DNA from 2 places in the Streptomyces sp. ICC4 genome. Region 2 is predicted to be linked to the other one. Evidence: riboswitches for the same ligand, from Rfam matches in the RefSeq annotation. Region 2 holds a riboswitch; the other holds the start of a gene.
What was found. A riboswitch is a leader RNA that binds a small molecule or an ion and turns the genes downstream of it on or off. The one in region 2 is predicted to bind ZMP and ZTP.

Region 1: another riboswitch for ZMP and ZTP. It lies ahead of DRB89_RS24520 (bifunctional 5,10-methylenetetrahydrofolate dehydrogenase/5,10-methenyltetrahydrofolate cyclohydrolase); the one in region 2 lies ahead of glyA (serine hydroxymethyltransferase).

Annotation. Positions count from the first base shown of each region.
Region 1 is NZ_CP030286.1:5,255,747-5,264,542, reverse strand. It holds gene DRB89_RS24540 (MoxR family ATPase) at 1-281, shown strand, start outside; gene DRB89_RS24535 (hypothetical protein) at 278-2,089, shown strand; gene DRB89_RS24530 (RNA polymerase sigma factor) at 2,107-3,681, opposite strand; gene DRB89_RS24525 (methyltransferase domain-containing protein) at 3,896-4,657, opposite strand; ZMP/ZTP riboswitch at 4,782-4,874, shown strand; gene DRB89_RS24520 (bifunctional 5,10-methylenetetrahydrofolate dehydrogenase/5,10-methenyltetrahydrofolate cyclohydrolase) at 4,903-5,811, shown strand; gene DRB89_RS24515 (peptide MFS transporter) at 5,935-7,446, shown strand; gene DRB89_RS24510 (aldehyde dehydrogenase family protein) at 7,630-8,796, opposite strand, start outside.
Region 2 is NZ_CP030286.1:2,056,417-2,065,212, forward strand. It holds gene DRB89_RS09435 (PLP-dependent aminotransferase family protein) at 1-215, shown strand, start outside; gene DRB89_RS09440 (hypothetical protein) at 287-1,162, opposite strand; gene DRB89_RS09445 (hypothetical protein) at 1,278-1,607, shown strand; gene DRB89_RS09450 (glutathionylspermidine synthase family protein) at 1,614-2,804, shown strand; gene rocD (ornithine--oxo-acid transaminase) at 2,850-4,055, opposite strand; gene DRB89_RS09460 (transposase) at 4,259-5,281, shown strand; ZMP/ZTP riboswitch at 5,381-5,471, shown strand; gene glyA (serine hydroxymethyltransferase) at 5,507-6,778, shown strand; gene trpS (tryptophan--tRNA ligase) at 6,981-7,994, shown strand; gene DRB89_RS09475 (2'-5' RNA ligase family protein) at 8,123-8,731, shown strand.

The sequences.
Region 1 (8,796 bases), 3.2 Mb from region 2:
GGCCCGCCCGCATGGAGGACCGCGACCTGCTCTACTACCTCGCCGAGGCCTTCCGGGGCCGCCTCGTCAAGGAGCTGCCCGCCCGCAAGGAACACGTCTCGCCCGGGGTCCGCCAGACCGCCTACCGCGCCAAGTCCCTGCTGGTGCAGCTCGCCGAGATCTCCGTCGAGGTGGCCCAGACCGTCATAGCCGACGACGCCGACGGCCAGCCCGTGCTGCCCGCCTGGTTCCTCATCGAGGCCGCCCGCGACATGCCCCGCCTGGTCGAGGCCCGCCGGTGACCACCCGCAAGCCGTCCAAGCAGCAGGCCAAGCAGGCCAAGCAGGCCAAGCCCGACCCGGCCACCCTCGCCTACGAGGCCGGGCGGGCCGCGATCCGGCAGAACCCGGCTCTGAACGCCGTCTCCGCCTCCCACTGCCGCAACCCGCGGTGCGATCTCTGCGTCGCCGCCGGCCTCGCGGTGGTCACCTCCAACGGCGTGATCCACGCCCACCCCGCCCGCCGCGCCGAGCCCGCCGAATGGGCCTGGACCCTGGCGCACTGCCTGCTCCACCTCGGATTCGGGCACGTGCCCGCCGCCAAGGAGGAGGACCGGCCGCAGCCCGACCGCGCCGAGCTCGCGGCCCGCTGCGTCGTCGTCAACCGCTTCCTGCTGAACTTCCCCGTCGGCCGGGCCCCCGACCGGCTGCCCGACGCGTACCCGGGCGGCGACGAGGAGCAGCTCACCGGCGCCTGGCGCCAGGACGGGGTCCCGCCCCGCTACGAGGACTGCGGCACGAGCGCCGCCGGCGCCCCCGACCAGATCCTGGAGCCCTGGCGGAACTGGAACGCGGCCCCCGACTGGCAGACCGGCTTCGCCCACGCCCTCACCCGGTCCGTCTCCGCCACCATGGACCTGGCCGCCGGCCGCGAGGGGCACCGGCCGCAGCCGTGGGAGCGGGCCCTGAGCTGGTTCGTCTCCTCGTACCCGCTGCTGGGCGGCCTCGCCGCGGGACTGCGGCTCGTCGCCGACGCCGAGCTCGCCCGCGCTGACGGCATCGACATCGCAGCCGTCAGCGCGAGCGCCGGCGAGATCTACGTCAACCCGCTGCGCACCTTCGCCGACGAGGAGTGGCGGTTCATCCTGGCCCACGAGATGCTGCACGCCGCCCTGCGCCACGGAGAGCGCCGCGGCGCCCGGGACCCGTACCTGCACAACGTGGCCGCCGACTACGTGGTCAACGGCTGGCTCGTCGAGATGGGCGTCGGAGAGATGCCCGAGGGGCTGCTGTACGACCCGGAGCTGCGGGACCTGTCCGTCGAGGAGGTCTACGACCGGATCACCGGCGACCTGCGCCGGATGCGCCGGCTCGCCACCCTGCGCGGCAAGGGCCGCGGGGACATCCTCGGCGAGCCGCTGACCCACCCTGGGAGCGGACCGTACACCGACCTGGACGAGTTCTACCGGCGCGGCCTGGTCCAGGGCTTCGACCTGCACGAGCAGGGGAAGCGCGGGCTGCTGCCCGCCGGGCTGATCGAGGAGATCCGGGCACTGGCCCACCCCCCGGTGCCCTGGGACGCGCGCCTGGCCCGCTGGTTCGACGAGTACGTGCCGCGCCCCGAGCCGGTACGCAGCTTCGCGCGCCCGGCCCGCCGGCAGGCCTCCACCCCGGACATCCCGCGGGCCGGCCGGTACTTCCCCGCCGAGGAGACGGCCCGCTGCACCTTCGGCGTGGTCCTCGACACCTCGGGGTCGATGGACACCGCCCTGCTCGGCAAGGCGCTCGGCGCCATCGCCTCGTACGCCGAAGCCCGCGACGTACCGGCCGCCCGCGTCGTGTTCTGCGACGCGGCGCCGTACGACGCGGGCTATCTGCCCCCGACCGAGATCGCGGGCCGGGTGAGGGTGCGCGGCCGGGGAGGGACCGTCCTGCAACCGGGCATCGACCTGCTGCAGCGTGCCGAGGACTTCCCGCCCGGGGCCCCGGTGCTGGTGATCACGGACGGGTGGACCGACACCCTGCGGATCCGGCGCGAGCACGCCTTCCTGATCCCGCAGGGTGCCTCCCTGCCGTTCACGCCCCGCGGGCCGGTCTTCCGACTGACCTGAGGGGCGCGACCCGATTTTTAGTCGAGGTAGTCGCGCAGCACCTGCGAGCGCGACGGGTGACGGAGCTTCGACATGGTCTTCGACTCGATCTGGCGGATGCGCTCACGGGTGACCCCGTACACGCGGCCGATCTCGTCGAGGGTCTTCGGCTGGCCGTCGTTGAGGCCGTAGCGCATGGAGACCACGCCCGCCTCGCGCTCCGAGAGCGTGCCCAGGATCGACTGGAGCTGCTCCTGAAGGAAGGTGAAGCTCACGGCGTCGGCCGGGACGACCGCCTCGGAGTCCTCGATGAGGTCACCGAACTCGCTGTCGCCCTCCTCACCCAGCGGGGTGTGCAGGGAGATCGGCTCGCGGCCGTACTTCTGGACCTCGATGACCTTCTCGGGGGTCATGTCGAGTTCCTTGCCCAGCTCCTCCGGAGTGGGCTCCCGGCCGAGGTCCTGGAGCATCTGGCGCTGGACGCGGGCCAGCTTGTTGATGATCTCGACCATGTGGACGGGGATGCGGATGGTGCGCGACTGGTCGGCCATGGCGCGCGTGATCGCCTGCCGGATCCACCAGGTCGCGTACGTGGAGAACTTGAAGCCCTTGGTGTAGTCGAACTTCTCCACGGCGCGGATCAGGCCGACGTTGCCCTCCTGGATCAGGTCCAGGAAGAGCATGCCGCGGCCGGTGTAGCGCTTGGCCAGCGAGACCACGAGGCGGAGGTTGGCCTCCAGCAGGTGGTTCTTGGCGCGGCGGCCGTCCTCGACCAGGATCTCGAGCTCGCGCTTGAAGGCGGGCTTGTGGTCCTCCTCCTCTTCGAGCTTGTACTCGGAGAAGAGACCGGCCTCGATCCGCTTGGCGAGCTCGACCTCCTGCTCGGCGTTGAGCAGCGGCACCTTGCCGATGAGCTTGAGGTAGTCCTTGACGGGGTCGGCGGTGGCGCCGGCGACCATGACCGTCTGCGCCGGAGCGTCGTCCTCGTCGTCGTCGGACAGGACGAAGCCGGCGCTGCCGCCCGTCTTGGGCGTCTCCTTCTCGTCGCCCTCGTCGAGGTCCTCGGCTGCCCAGTCCTCGCCCAGGGCCACGGGGGCGTCGCCCTCGTCGCCGTCCTTGGCGGTCTTCTTCGTGGCGGCCGTCTTCTTGACCGCGGTCTTCTTCACGGCGGTCTTCTTGACCGTCCGCTTCTTCGGCGCGGCAGCGGCCTCGGCCGCCACCTCCTCCTCGGTGCCGGAGGCCGACGGGTCGGATATCGCCGCGGCGGTGGCGGGGGCCGCCGTCTTGCGCGCGCCGATGAGGCGCGGCGGGGCGGCGGCCTTCTTGGTGACGGCACGCGCCGGGGCGGCGGCCGCCTTGCGCGGCTTCTTGGCGGCAACCTTCGTGGCGGGCGCGGCGCTGACGTGCAGCGCGACGCCCTCCTCGTCCAGGACCTGGTTCAGGCTGCGCAGGACCCGCTTCCACTGGTCCACCGGGATGCGGCCGGCCTCGAAGGCCTGGCGCACGTCATCACCGTTGATGTGACCCTGCTCGCGGCCGCGCTCGACAAGCGCGACCAGGGCCTCGGATTCGGCGATCTCCGTGGGGAACGTACGGGACGGGCTGAGCGACACAAGGAGCCTCTCGTTGCGAACAGATAAAGGGATGGCGGGACATCATCGCGCGAACTTGGGAAACAGACCCGAGGGGGGTCTGTATTCCGGGCCGCACGAGGACACCTGTCGGTTCATCGCATGCCCGAGTCGATTCGTTACGCGCTCAATTGAGTGACCTGCGCCACGCTGTGACCGGGCAACCGATCGGCGGTGGTCGCGTCCGCCCGATTTGTCAGCCCGTTTTGCGGGCCTCGATGAGGAATCGGGCGGTGTGCGCGACGAACGGGCCGTCGCGTTCGATCTGTTCGTGCAGCTCGCGCAAGCGGTCCCGGTAGTGCCCGACCGTGAAACCGGGCACCATCCAGATCACCTTCCGGAGAAAGTAGATCACGGCTCCGATGTCGTGGAACTCCGTCCGCAGCCGCTCCGAGCGCAGATCGACGACTTCGAGCCCGGCCTTCGTGGCGTCGGCGACCGCGTCGTCGGGGTGCCGGCCCCGCCGGACCTCCTCCGGCTGCGGGCCCAGGAAGTACTCGACCAGCTCGAAGACGCTCGCCGGACCGACCTGCTGGGAGAGGTACGTGCCGCCCGGCCGCAGCACCCGCGCGATCTCCTCCCACCAGATCGTCACCGGATGCCGGCTCGAGACGAACTCGAAGGCCTCGCCGGCGAACGGCAGCGGGGGCTCGTCGCAGTCCGCGACCACCACCGCGCCCAGCGGGTGCAGCAGTCGCGTCGCCTTCTCCACGTTCGGCGGCCAGGACTCGGTGGCCGCCATGAGCGGGGGCAGGGGGCCGGCCCCGGCGAGCACCTCCCCGCCGCCGGTCTGGATGTCCAGGGCGGAGCGGACCGCGGCCAGGCGCTCCCCGAGGAGGCGCTGGTACCCCCAGGAGGGGCGCTGCTCGCTGGCGCGGCCGTCGAGCCAGGAGAAGTCCCAGCCGTCCACGGACACGGAGTCGGCCTCCGCGACGAGATGGTCAAAAGTGGGCGTCATGTCTCGATCGTCCCAGGTCGCGCCCCGGTCATCCACCGGATTCCCGGGCCCGGGGATCCCGGCGGGGGGCCCGGCAGCGATCCCCGGGCCCCCCGCCGGGGTCCCCGGGGGTTCGCCTACACTGGCGGCGGGCCGTGACTGGCGTTCGGGTGGATCACCACCGGGGAGCGGCCCGGCGTGCTCCGTACGTCGACTGCCGCGCGCCTGGGCGAACCGCGATCCCGCAGCGACGCTCAGGAGACCCCATGACGACTGCCCAGACCGTTCCCGCGGCCCAGACCGACGGCCAGGCCCCCACCGCCCGGCTGATGGACGGCACGGCCCTGGCACGCCGCATCTCGGAGCGGACCGCCGACCACGCCGCGAAGATCACCGAGCGCACCGGCACCGCGCCCTGTCTGGCGACCGTGCTGGTCGGCGAGGACCCCGCCTCCGTCACCTACGTGCGGATGAAGCAGAACCGCTGCGCCAAGGCCGGGATCACCTCCCGCCACGTGGAGCTGCCGGCCGCCACGACCACCGAGGAACTGGTGGCCGCCCTCACCGCGCTCTCCGAGGACCCGGAGATCAGCGGAATCCTGCTCCAGCACCCCGTCCCGCACCACATCGACGAGCGCGCCGCCTTCGAGGCCATCGCCCCCGGCAAGGACGTCGACGGGGTCACCATGCACTCCTTCGCCGCCATGGGCTTCGGGCTGCCCGGGTTCGTCTCCTGCACCCCCGGCGGCATCATGCGGCTGCTGGAGGCCTACGACGTGGACCTGACCGGCAAGCACGCCGTGGTCGTCGGCCGCAGCGCGATCCTGGGGAAGCCCGCGGGGATGCTCCTCCTGGAGCAGAACGCCACCGTCACCTACTGCCACTCGCGCACCGTGGACCTCCCGTCCATCGTCCGCCAGGCGGACGTGCTGGTCGCCGCCGTCGGCAAGGCCGAGTTCATCCGCGGCGAGGACATCAAGCCGGGCGCCGTGGTCCTGGACGCCGGGTACAACGAGGGCAACGTCGGCGACGTCCACTTCGAGTCGGCCGCCGCCCGCGCCTCGCTGATCACCCCCGTACCGGGCGGCGTCGGCCCGATGACCATCGCGGTACTGCTCGAGCAGACCGTCCGGGCGGCCGCGGCCCAGGCCGGGCTGGCGCTCGCGGACCTCTGACCCGCACCGGGTCCCCCTCCGCGTGAGGAACGCCCCGGGCCCTTGGGCCCGGGGCGTCTGCTTTCCGCCGGTAACGGCCGAAAGGACGATCCGTGCGCCCCGACCCGAGGCTCCAATGAATATGTGAACGCATCGATGGATATGCAGAAGGCCTCGGGACCGGACACCGCGGGGACGGGCCGGGAGCGCCACCCGCGCGGGCTCGCCACCCTCGTCCTCGCCGAGCTGTGGGAGCGCTTCAGCCTCTACGGCATGGTCGCCATCCTCGTGCACTTCCTGGCAGCCTCCCGCGCCCACGGCGGCATGGCCCTCCACGAGGGCACGGCCGAGGCCGTCGAAGGCGTCTACATGGCCATGATCTCGCTGCTGGCACTGCCCGGCGGCTGGATCGCCGACCGGTTCCTCGGCGCCCGCCGGGCCGTCCTGTGGGGCGGCGTGGTCATCATGGCCGGCCACGTCCTGATGGCCGTCCCCGACCCGGTCTTCGTCTGGCCCGGCCTGGTCCTCATCGTCATCGGCACCGGGCTGCTCAAGCCGAACATCTCCGCCCTCGTCGGCCGGCTCTACGCCCCCGAGGACGACCAGCGCCGCGACGCCGGCTACTCGATCTTCTACATGGGCATCAACCTGGGCGCGGTCATGGCCCCCCTCGTCGTCGGCTACCTCGGCGAAGAGGTCAACTGGCACCTCGGATTCGGCGCCGCCGCCGTCGGCATGGCCCTCGGCCTGGTCCAGTACGTCCTCGGCGGCCGCAAGCTCTCCGGGCAGCTGCGCGCCGAGCCCGTGGTCCGGCTGACCGCCGCCGAGCGGGCCAAGCTGCGCAAGTCCTCCGCGTACGGCCTGGTCTTCACGGCCGTCCTGATCGGCCTGCTCGGCGCCTCGCACGCCCTGAGCATCGACAACATCACCTTCGTGCTCACGGTCGTCGCCGTCGTGGTCCCGGCGGGCGTGCTGTACTCCATGTACCGCAGCCCGAAGATCGACCGGGTCGAGAAGACCCGGCTGCGCGCCTACGTCTGGCTCTTCCTGGCCGCCACGCTGTTCTGGCTGGTCTACGACCAGATGGGCAACGAGCTGAACCTGTTCGCCGCCCAGAAGACCGACCTGTCCCTGCTGGGCTGGCACATCCCGGCCAGCTGGACCCAGTCGCTGCCGTCCCTCTTCGTGATCGTCCTGGCCCCGGTCTTCGCCGCCTTCTGGGTCCGGCGGGGCAAGCACATGAGCACCCCGTTCAAGTTCGGCCTGGCCCTGCTGCTGACCGGCGGCTCCTTCGTGGTCATGTCGGGCGCCGCGGCCATCGCCTCCAACGGCGTGAAGGTCTCGCTGATGTGGCTCGTGGGCGTGTACGTGATCCAGGTCATGGGCGAGATGTGCCTGAGCCCGGTCGGCCTGTCGGTCACCACCAAGCTCGCCCCGCGCGCCTTCACCAACCAGATGATGGGCGTCTGGTTCCTGGCCGCCGCGACCGGAGACGCGATCGGCGCGCAGCTGCCCCGGCTCGACGCGGTCATCGGGCAGAGCTGGAACTTCCTGTGGCAGGGCGCGATGGTCATCGCGGCCGGCGCGGTGATGGTCTTCTTCACCAAGCGGCTCAAGGTCCTGACGGGCGAGGCGGCGGCGGTGGCGGCGGCCTGAGCCGCCTGCGACCCCCTACGGCCCCCTGTGGCCCGTCTGCGGCCCGCAGGGGGCTCAGAGGCGGCACCGTGAGCCGATGCGGTGGGGGGGGTGAGAGCGGGGGGAGCGGGGGGTGTGGGGCCTGGCGGTGGGCGGGGTACCGGGGGGGGTGTGCGTGGGGGTGGTCATGGCGCTGCTCCTCCTTCAGCCCGCGAACCAGCGCACGGGGCGCGGGGCGAGGTTCTGGTACACGTGTTTGGTCTCGCGGTACTCGGCCAGGCCCGACGGGCCCAGTTCGCGGCCGGTGCCGGACTTTCCGAAGCCGCCCCACTCGGCTTGCGGGAGGTAGGGGTGGAAGTCGTTGATCCAGACGGTGCCGTGGCGCAGCCGGCCCGCCACGCGGCGGCCGCGGCCCGGGTCCGAGGTCCACACCGCTCCGGCGAGTCCGTACTCGGTGTCGTTGGCGAGCGCGACGGCCTCGGCCTCGGTACGGAAGGTCTCGACGGTCAGCACCGGCCCGAAGACCTCCTCCCGCACGACGCGCATCCGGCGGTGGCAGCGGTCCAGCACCGTCGGCCGGTAGAAGTAGCCGGGCGCGTCGGGGCGCATCCCGCCGGAGCGGAGTACGGCTCCCTCGGCGAGGGCGGAGGCGACGTACTCCTCGGTGCGTTCGCGCTGGGCGGCGGACACCAGCGGTCCGCACTCCACGCCCGGGTCGGTTCCGCGGCCGAGGCGGATCCGGTCGGCCCGGCGGGCGAGTTCGGCGACGAAGCGTTCGGCGACGCTCTCCTCGACGATGAGCCGGGAGCCGGCGGAGCAGACCTGGCCGCTGTGCATGAAGGCGGCGTTGAGGGCCTGGTCAACGGCGGTGTCGAAGCCCTCCTCGGTGGCGCAGGCGTCCGCGAAGACGACGTTGGGGTTCTTGCCGCCGAGTTCGAGGGCCACCTTCTTGACCGTGTCGGCGGCCGCGCGCATCACCTTCGTACCGCTGGTGAGTCCGCCGGTGAAGGAGACGAGGTCGACGTCGGGGTGGGCGGCGAGGCGCGCGCCGACGGGTTCGCCGGGGCCGGTGACCAGGTTCGCGACGCCGGCCGGCAGGCCGGCCTCCGCCAGCAGGCCGATGAGGGCCACCGTGGACAGCGGGGTGATCTCGCTGGGCTTGAGCACGAAGGTGTTGCCCGCAGCGAGGGCGGGGGCGATCTTCCAAGAGGCCTGGAGGAGCGGGTAGTTCCACGGGGCGATCAGGGCGCAGACCCCGACGGGCTCGTGGACGACGACGCTGTGGACGTCGGGGGTGCCGGCGTCGATCACACGGCCGGCGCTCTCGCCGGAGACGAGGTCCGCGAAGTAGCGGAAGGCGTCCGCGACGCA
Region 2 (8,796 bases):
CGGGCCTGCACGCGGTGCTGGACCTGGCGCCGGGCGGCGAACGGGCGGCCCTGCGCGCGGCCGCCTGGCAGGACCTGGGCCTGCAGCCGCTGTCGTCCTTCCGCCACCCGGACTCCGCGGCGCCGGCGCGCGAGGCGCTGGTCGTCGGCTTCGGTACGCCGCCCCAGAGCGCCTGGTCCGCGACCCTGGCGGCCCTGGTCGCGACGCTCCCGTGACGGTCCGCGGGTCCGGGGGACCCGGCTACACGGGTCCGGGGGACCCGGCTACACGGGTCCGCGGGTCCCGGCTATGCGGGGTCGGGGCGTACCGGGTCCGGCCGATCGGGGTCCGGCTGATCCGGGCCCGCCTGCGCCGGGGGTTCGCCGAAGCGGGCCAGTGCCAGGGCTCCGGCGACGGCCACCACGAAGCCGGCGACCGCGAGCCAGGCCAGGCCCTCGCGGGTCCGGTCGCCCAGCCAGGCCACGCCCACCACGGCCGGCCCGATCGTCTCGCCCAGCACCATCCCGGCCGTGGCGGTGGTCACCGAGCCCCGCTGCAGCGCCGAGGTGAGCAGGAGGAAGGCGGCGCCCCCGCCCAGCAGGAGCGCGTACAGGGCCGGGTTCGACAGCGCGGACAGCGAGATGTCGTCGATGAGCCGGACCGCCACCTCCACCACCCCGAAGCCCGTCCCGGCCGCCAGACCCAGGGTCAGGGCCCTGCTGCGGTCCGGCAGCCCGCCCGCCACGGCCCCGGTGACGAGCACCAGCCCCGCCACCGCCAGCAGCCCCAGCTTGAGCGCGAGCGAACCGGTCCCCGAGCCCTCCTCGCCGGAAGCCAGCCCCAGCATCACCAGCCCCGCGCACACCACCGCCACCGCGGCCCACTCCGTACCGCTCAGCCGCACCCGCAGCAGCCGCGCCGCGACCACCGCCGTGACCGCGAGGCTGGCGGCGAGCGCCGCGCCCACCGCGTAGATCGGGATGTGCCGCAAGGCGATGATCTGGAGGACGAAACCGGCCCCGTCCAGGCCGAGACCGGCGAGGTAGCGCCACTGGCGCAGGGCCCGCAGCAGGAGGGCGGTGTCGACTCCCGAGCCCGTTCCCGGTTCCGCCGCCCGCGCCGCGACGGCCTGAAGAACCGACGCCGTGCCGAAGCAGACCGCCGCACCGAGCGCGCAAATCATCCCAATGAGCACGAACCGACTCTAGGTCACCGAACTCACGGCGGCCGGATTCCTTCGGCCCCGCGACCCGTTCTAGTCTGTCGGCAGCCGGCCACCCAGGGGGAGCGAACCACACATGGACAGCAGCGGTAGCAGCAGCGGTAGCAGCACCGACAACAAGCGCACCACACGCCGAATGCGTTCCGGCGCCGTGGCGCTCGGCGGCATGGGCCTGCTCGCCGCCGCCCTGGTGGCCTGCGGCAGCAGCAACGAGCCCGACAAGCGCTGCGCGGACCGCGCCACCCTGGACAAGCTGAACACCAAGGAGTGCAAGAGCGGGGGCCGCGGCGCCTACTACTACGGCGGCACCGTCGCGAAGAACAAGGTCAGCGGCGGCAGCTTCGACAAGTCCGCCGTCACCCGCGGCGGCATCGGCGGCAGCCACAAGAGTTCCTCGGGCGGCTGATCCAGCGTGCAGCGCCACACCATCGAGCCCCGCCCGGACTGGCAGAAGACGGTCGAGGCGCAGGGGCTGATCTACCCCCTCACCCGCTACCCCGACGACTCGCTGCGCCCCTACTGGGACGAGAGCGCGTACTACTCCTTCTCGCTGCCCGAGGTCGAGGCGCTGGAGAACGTCGTCGAGGAACTGCACGCAATGTGCCTGGCGGCGGCGGAGCACATCGTCGACCGGGACCGCTTCGCGGACCTCGGCATCACCGACCCGAAGCTCGCCGCGCTCATCGCCGAGTCCTGGCGGCGGCGCGCCGAACAGCCCTCGCTCTACGGCCGCTTCGACCTGCGCTATGACGGCGCCGGCGGCCCCGCCAAGATGCTGGAGTACAACGCGGACACCCCCACCTCCCTCGTGGAGGCGGCGAGCCCGCAGTGGTTCTGGATGGAGGAACGGTTCCCCGGCGCCGACCAGTGGAACTCCCTCCACGAGCGGCTCGTCGAGGCCTGGCGCCGCCAGGCGGAGCTGCTGCCGCCCGGCCCGGTGCACTTCGCGCACTCCGAGACCGACGAGCTCGGCGAGGACCTGATGACGGTCGCCTACCTCCAGGAGACCGCCGAGCAGGCCGGCATCGACGCGCGGGAGCTGTCCGTGGAGCAGATCGGCTGGGACAGCCTGTCCGGCCGGTTCGTCGACGAGAAGCTCGGCTTCATCCGCGCCTGCTTCAAGCTCTACCCGTGGGAGTGGCTGGCCACCGACGCCTTCGGACCGCAGGTGCTGGGCACCTACGACCACGGCGGCGGCAGCGGGACGACGGCCTGGATCGAACCGCTGTGGAAGATGCTGCTCTCCAACAAGGCGCTGCTGGCAATCCTGTGGGAGCTCTTCCCCGAGCACCCGAACCTGCTGCCCGCCTACCTCGACGGCCCGCGCGAGCTCGCGCGGACCACCGGCTACGTCGCGAAGCCGCTGCTGGGGCGCGAGGGGGCCGGGGTCACCCTGCACCCCGTGGACGGCGAGCCCTTCGCCCCGGAACCGGACGAGACGTACGTCTTCCAGGGACTCGCCCCGCTGCCCGACTTCGACGGCAACCGGGTGGTGCTCGGCGCGTGGGTCGTCGAGGACGAGGCGGCGGGCCTCGGCATCCGCGAATCGGAGGGGCCGGTCACGGACGAGTACGCCCGCTTCCTGCCCCACGTGATCCTCTGATCCTCTAGTGCGGTGACCGGGTGAGCCCGCCGGGTCGCGGCGCGCCTACTCGGCGAGGACCGACCTGAGCTGGTCCAGCCCCCAGTCCAGGTCCTCCTTGCTGATCACCAGCGGCGGCGCGATCCGGATCGTCGACCCGTGGGTGTCCTTCACCAGGACCCCGAGCTCCATCAGCTTCTCGGAGATCTCCCGGCCCGTGCCGCGGGCCGGGTCGATGTCGACGCCCGCCCAGAGCCCGCGGCCCCGTACGGCGGTCACCGCGCCGCCGCCGACCAGCAGGTTGAGCTCCCGGTGCAGGTGGTCGCCGAGCTCGGCGGCCCGCTGCTGGTACTCGCCGGTGCGGAGCATGGCGACGACCTCCAGTGCGACGGCGCAGGCCAGCGGGTTCCCGCCGAAGGTGGAGCCGTGCTCGCCGGGCTTGAACACGCCGAGCACGTCCAGGTCGGCGACCACCGCCGAGACGGGCACGACGCCGCCGCCGAGCGCCTTGCCGAGGATGTAGACGTCCGGGACGACCTCCTCGTGCTCGCACGCGAAGGTCTTGCCGGTCCGGCCCAGTCCCGACTGGATCTCGTCCGCCATGAACAGGACGTTCCGCTCGCGCGTCAGCTCCCGTACGCCCCGCAGGTATCCGGCGGGCGGTACGAGGACGCCCGCCTCGCCCTGGATCGGCTCCAGCAGCACGGCGACGGTGTTGGAGGTGACGGCGGCGGCGAGGGCGGTGAGGTCCCCGTACGGGACGATCTCGAAGCCCGGCGTGTAGGGGCCGAAGTGGTCGCGGGCCTCGTGGTCCGTGGAGAAGGACACGATCGTCGTGGTGCGGCCGTGGAAGTTGTCGGCCGCGACCACGATCTTGGCGTGCCCGTCCGGCACGCCCTTGACCTCGTAGCCCCACTTGCGGGCGGTCTTCACCGCGGTCTCCACGGCCTCGGCGCCCGTGTTCATGGGCAGCACCGCCTCCTTGCCGCACAGCGCTGCGAGCTCGGTACAGAAGTCCGCGAACCGGTCGTGGTGGAAGGCGCGGGAGGTGAGGGTGACCCGCTCCAGCTGGGCGCGGGCGGCGTCGAGCAGACGGCGGTTGCCGTGGCCGAAGTTGAGGGCCGAGTAGCCGGCGAGCATGTCGAGGTAGCGGCGTCCCTCCACGTCGGTCATCCACGCGCCCTCCGCCGTGGCGACGACGACGGGCAGGGGGTGGTAGTTGTGCGCGCTGTGCGCGTCGGCGGAGCGGATGGCATCAGCAGTTGTCGACACGGGGTCTCCGATCGTCCGTCCAGGCCTGTGACGGGGGTGGCGTCACCGGGGAACCGGAGGAAGTCCTGGCCTTCCGGCCGGGGATGAATCCGGCTCCCCGCGTAGCGGGACAAGGGAGCAGATCCTCCCACGAGCGGATCGGCGTTCGCCATGGCAGCGCCGGGGGAAGACCTTGAACCGATGGAGATTCCCCACGTTGAGGCATCGTCGGGTGGTCGGTCACTCGTTCGGGTGGGGTGTCGCGGGCGGGAGCGTCGGTGCCTCAGCAGCAGATCATCCGGGACTTCGCCGCCTCCCGTGCCAAAACCTTGAAGGACATCAAGGCGCGGCTGCCGGTGCGGCAGAGGGCGGGGATGCCCAGGCTCAAGAAGAAGGAACTGGCAGACCCCACCCTCAACTACACCCGTCGCGGGTTCCGGCTGAAGGACGGCCTCCTTCACCTGGCGGGCGGCATATCTCTGACAGTGGTGTGGTCGCGGGAGCTTCCCTCCGACCCGTCCAGTGTCCGCGTCTACCGCGACGGCCTCGGCCACTGGTACGCCTCCTTCGTCATTCAGGCCGAGGCGCAGCCACTGCCGGTGACGGGCGCGGCGATCGGTGTCGACTGGGGCGTGAAGGAGACCGCGACCACCACCAGCGACGATCACGATCTTCCGCATGCCGGGCACGGCAGGAAGGCGGCCGGGAAGCTGGCGGGCTATCAGCGGATGATGGCCCGCCGTAAACCGAATCGCGGCCGGGCCGCATCGGAGGGCTACCGCCGGGCGAAGAGGCAAGCCGCGAAGGTACACAAGAAGATCGCCCGCCAGCGCCAGGACACCGCCCGCAAGTGGGCCAAGCGCGTGGTGACGGATTTCGGGCGGATCGCGGCGGAGGACTTCCGGCCGAAGTTCCTCGCCAAGTCCACGATGGCCCGCAAGGCCGCAGACGCGGCCATCTCCACTACGAAGCGCGAGCTGATCAACATGGCGCGCAAGCACGGCCGCGACCTGCGGCTCGTGCACCCCGCGCACACCACCATGGACTGCGGACACTGCGGACACTGCGGAGCGAGAACCAAGCACGCACTCCCGCTGTCGGAACGCACCTACACATGCACCGCGTGCGGAGCCGTCTCTCCCGGAGACAAGAACTCCGCGCGCGTCATGCTCGTCCGGGCTGGTTTCATCCCGGCTGCCGTTGATCGCGGAAGACCTGACGGACCGCCGGTCCGCCAGGCAGCGTGAGGTAGGAATCCCTTTCGTTCAAGGGGAGGTCTCAATCTGCATCCTCGCTCGTATGCCGGACAGAGAAACCTCATCCGTGGCGCGGCCGCTAAGGTGGGCGGCACGCACGGCGACTGGCGTACGGAGAACGAACTCCGGGGGAGTCGTGCGGGCACGACCGCATACAGGGCCGCTCGCCTGGGCCTCGCGGGGACGAGATCTGACATCGACCCCGGAGGAGCCGCCATGAGCGCGAACCACCGTCACCCCGCCCTGCTCGCCACCGACCCCGAGCTGGCGTCCTTCATCGCCGCCGAGGAGACGCTGCAGGCGGAGACCCTGCGCCTGATCCCCAGCGAGAACTACGTGTCCGCGGCCGTGCTGGAGGCTTCCGGCACGGTGCTGCAGAACAAGTACAGCGAGGGCTACCCGGGCCGCCGCTACTACGAGGGCCAGCAGAACATCGACCGCGTCGAGGCGCTGGCGATCGAGCGGGCGAAGGGCCTGTTCGGCGTGGACCACGCCAACGTGCAGCCGTACTCCGGCTCGCCGGCGAACCTCGCCGTCTACCTGGCCTTCGCCAAGCCCGGCGACACCGTGATGGGCATGGCCCTGCCGATGGGCGGGCACCTGACGCACGGCTGGGGCGTCTCGGCGACGGGCTCCTGGTTCCGCGGCGTGCAGTACGGGGTCCAGGCGGAGACCGGCCTCATCGACTACGACGCGGTACGGGACCTCGCGCTCGCGGAGCGCCCCAAGCTGATCTTCTGCGGCGGTACGGCGCTGCCGCGCACGATCGACTTCGAGGCCTTCGCCTCGATCGCGAAGGAGGCGGGCTCGGTCCTCGTCGCGGACGTCGCCCACATCGCGGGCCTGATCGCGGGCGGGGCGCACCCGTCCCCGGCGGGTCACGTGGACGTGATCTCGACGACCACGCACAAGACCCTGCGCGGCCCGCGCGGCGCGATGCTGATGTGCCGCGAGGAGCACGCGAAGGCCATCGACAAGGCCGTCTTCCCGGGGCTCCAGGGCGGCCCGCACAACCAGACGACGGCCGGCATCGCGGTGGCGCTCCACGAGGCGGCGCAGCCGTCCTTCGTGTCGTACGCCCACGCGGTCGTCGCGAACGCCAAGGCGCTGGCCGCGGCGCTGCTGGAGCGGGGCTTCGACCTGGTCTCGGGCGGTACGGACAACCACCTGATCCTGATCGACCTCACGGGCAAGGCCGTCTCCGGCAAGATCGCGGCGAAGGCGCTGGACCGGGCGGGCATCGTCGTGAACTACAACACGGTGCCGTTCGACCCGCGCAAGCCGTTCGACCCGTCGGGCATCCGCATCGGCACGCCGTCGCTGACCTCGCGCGGTCTGGCGGTCGAGCACATGCCGGTGGTGGCGGACTGGATCGCGCGGGCCGTCGACGCCGCCGCGATGGGGGACGAAGCGACCCTGGCCGCCGTCCGCGCCGAGGTCTGCGACCTGATGGCCGCCTTCCCGGCCCCCGGGCTCCCGCTGGCGTAGCCCCCTGACGGGGCCGGACCTGCCCCGAGGGCAGTCCGGCCCCGCCGGACCCGCGCAGAAAGCGGTCGCTCGGCCGAGGCAAGATCCGGACGGGCCGCTACCGCCGGGTACCCGTACGGGGCCGGGGCGCCGGCGGAGCGACCCGCCCGGTTCCGGCCAGCGGCGGGCCCGAGCTCGCCATCGCACCTGAGAGAATGGCGCCATGGCTTCTGATCGTCCTCGCGCGCTCTCCGGCATCCAGCCCACCTCCGGTTCGTTCCACCTCGGGAACTACCTCGGAGCCATCCGGCAGTACGTCGCCCTGCAGGAGACGCACGACGCCTTCTACATGGTCGTCGACCTGCACGCGATCACCATGCCGCAGGATCCGAAGGACCTCCGCGCGAACACCCGCCTCTCCGCCGCGCAGCTGCTCGCCGCCGGCCTGGACCCCGAGCGCTGCACGCTCTTCATCCAGAGCCACGTGCCCGAGCACGCGCAGCTCGGCTGGGTCATGAACTGCATCACCGGTTTCGGCGAGGCCAGCCGGATGACCCAGTTCAAGGACAAGTCCGCCAAGGGCGGCGCCAACAACGCCACCGTCGGCCTGTTCACGTACCCGATCCTGCAGGTCGCGGACATCCTGCTCTACCAGGCCAACGCCGTCCCCGTCGGCGAGGACCAGCGCCAGCACATCGAGCTGACCCGCGACCTGGCCGAGCGCTTCAACCAGCGCTTCGGGAAGACCTTCACCCTCCCCGCCGCGCACATCGTCAAGGAGGTCGCGAAGATCTACGACCTCCAGGACCCGGCGATCAAGATGTCGAAGTCGGCCTCGTCCCCCAAGGGCCTGATCAACCTCCTCGACGAGCCCAAGGCCACCGAGAAGAAGATCAAGAGCGCGGTCACGGACACCGAGGCGGAGGTCCGCTTCGACGCCGAGAAGAAGCCCGGCGTCAGCAACCTGCTCACGATCTACTCCACCCTCACGGGCGAGTCGATCCCCGCGCTCGAGGCCGCGTACGAGGGCAAGGGCTACGGCGCGCTCAAGACGGACCTGGCCGGCGTGATGGTCGATTTCGTCACACCCTTCAAGCAGCGCACCCAGGAGTACCTGGACGATCCGGAGACCCTGGATTCCCTGCTGGCCAAGGGCGCGGAGAAGGCCAGGGCGGTCGCCGCGGAGACCCTGGCGCAGGCCTACGACCACCTCGGTTTCCTGCCCGCGAAGCACTGACGGGCACGCGGGGGAAAGAGGGCCCTGGCGATCTGGGGGGTGCTGCCGCCACACTGGTGCGGCAGCACACACGCGGCGCACAGGCCGCACACGGGCGACGCGCAGGACGACAGGCGGAGGAGAGATACGTGGGGACCGTAACGCTCGGCGTTTCGATCGCGGTCCCGGAGCCGTACGGCAGCAGCCTCCAGGAGCTGCGCGCCGGCTTCGGGGACGCCGCCGCGCATGGCATTCCCACGCACGTCACCCTCGTACCGCCGACGGAGGTGGCCGCGGACCGGCTTCCGGAGATCCGGGCCCACCTGGCCCAGGTCGCGGCCACCGGCCTTCCCTTCGCGATGCGGCTGGCCGGTACGGGAACCTTCCGCCCCCTTTCGCCGGTCGTCTTCGTCCAGGTCGTCGAAGGCGGCCCCGGCTGCACCTGGCTCCAGGGCCGGGTCCGCGACCCGGAAGGGCCGCTCAGCCGGGAGCTGGCCTTCCCGTACCACCCGCACGTCACGGTCGCCCACGGGATCTCCGAGGAGGCGATGGACCGGGCGTTCAGCGAGCTCGCGGACTACGCGGCCGAGTGGACCTGCTCCGGCTTCGCGCTCTACGAGCAGGGCTCGGACGGGGTCTGGCGCAAGCTGCGGGAGTATCCGTTCGGCAGCGGCGCGGCCGGCGTCCCGGCGCAGCCGGGGTCGGCCACGGACATTGCGGCCAGTGCCGCAGGAGAGGCGACCGTACGCCGTTCCTGACGCAGGAACCGGAAGCGGAAGCTGATCCTTCGCAGGACCAGGGCATGGAACGGACGAACCGTCGG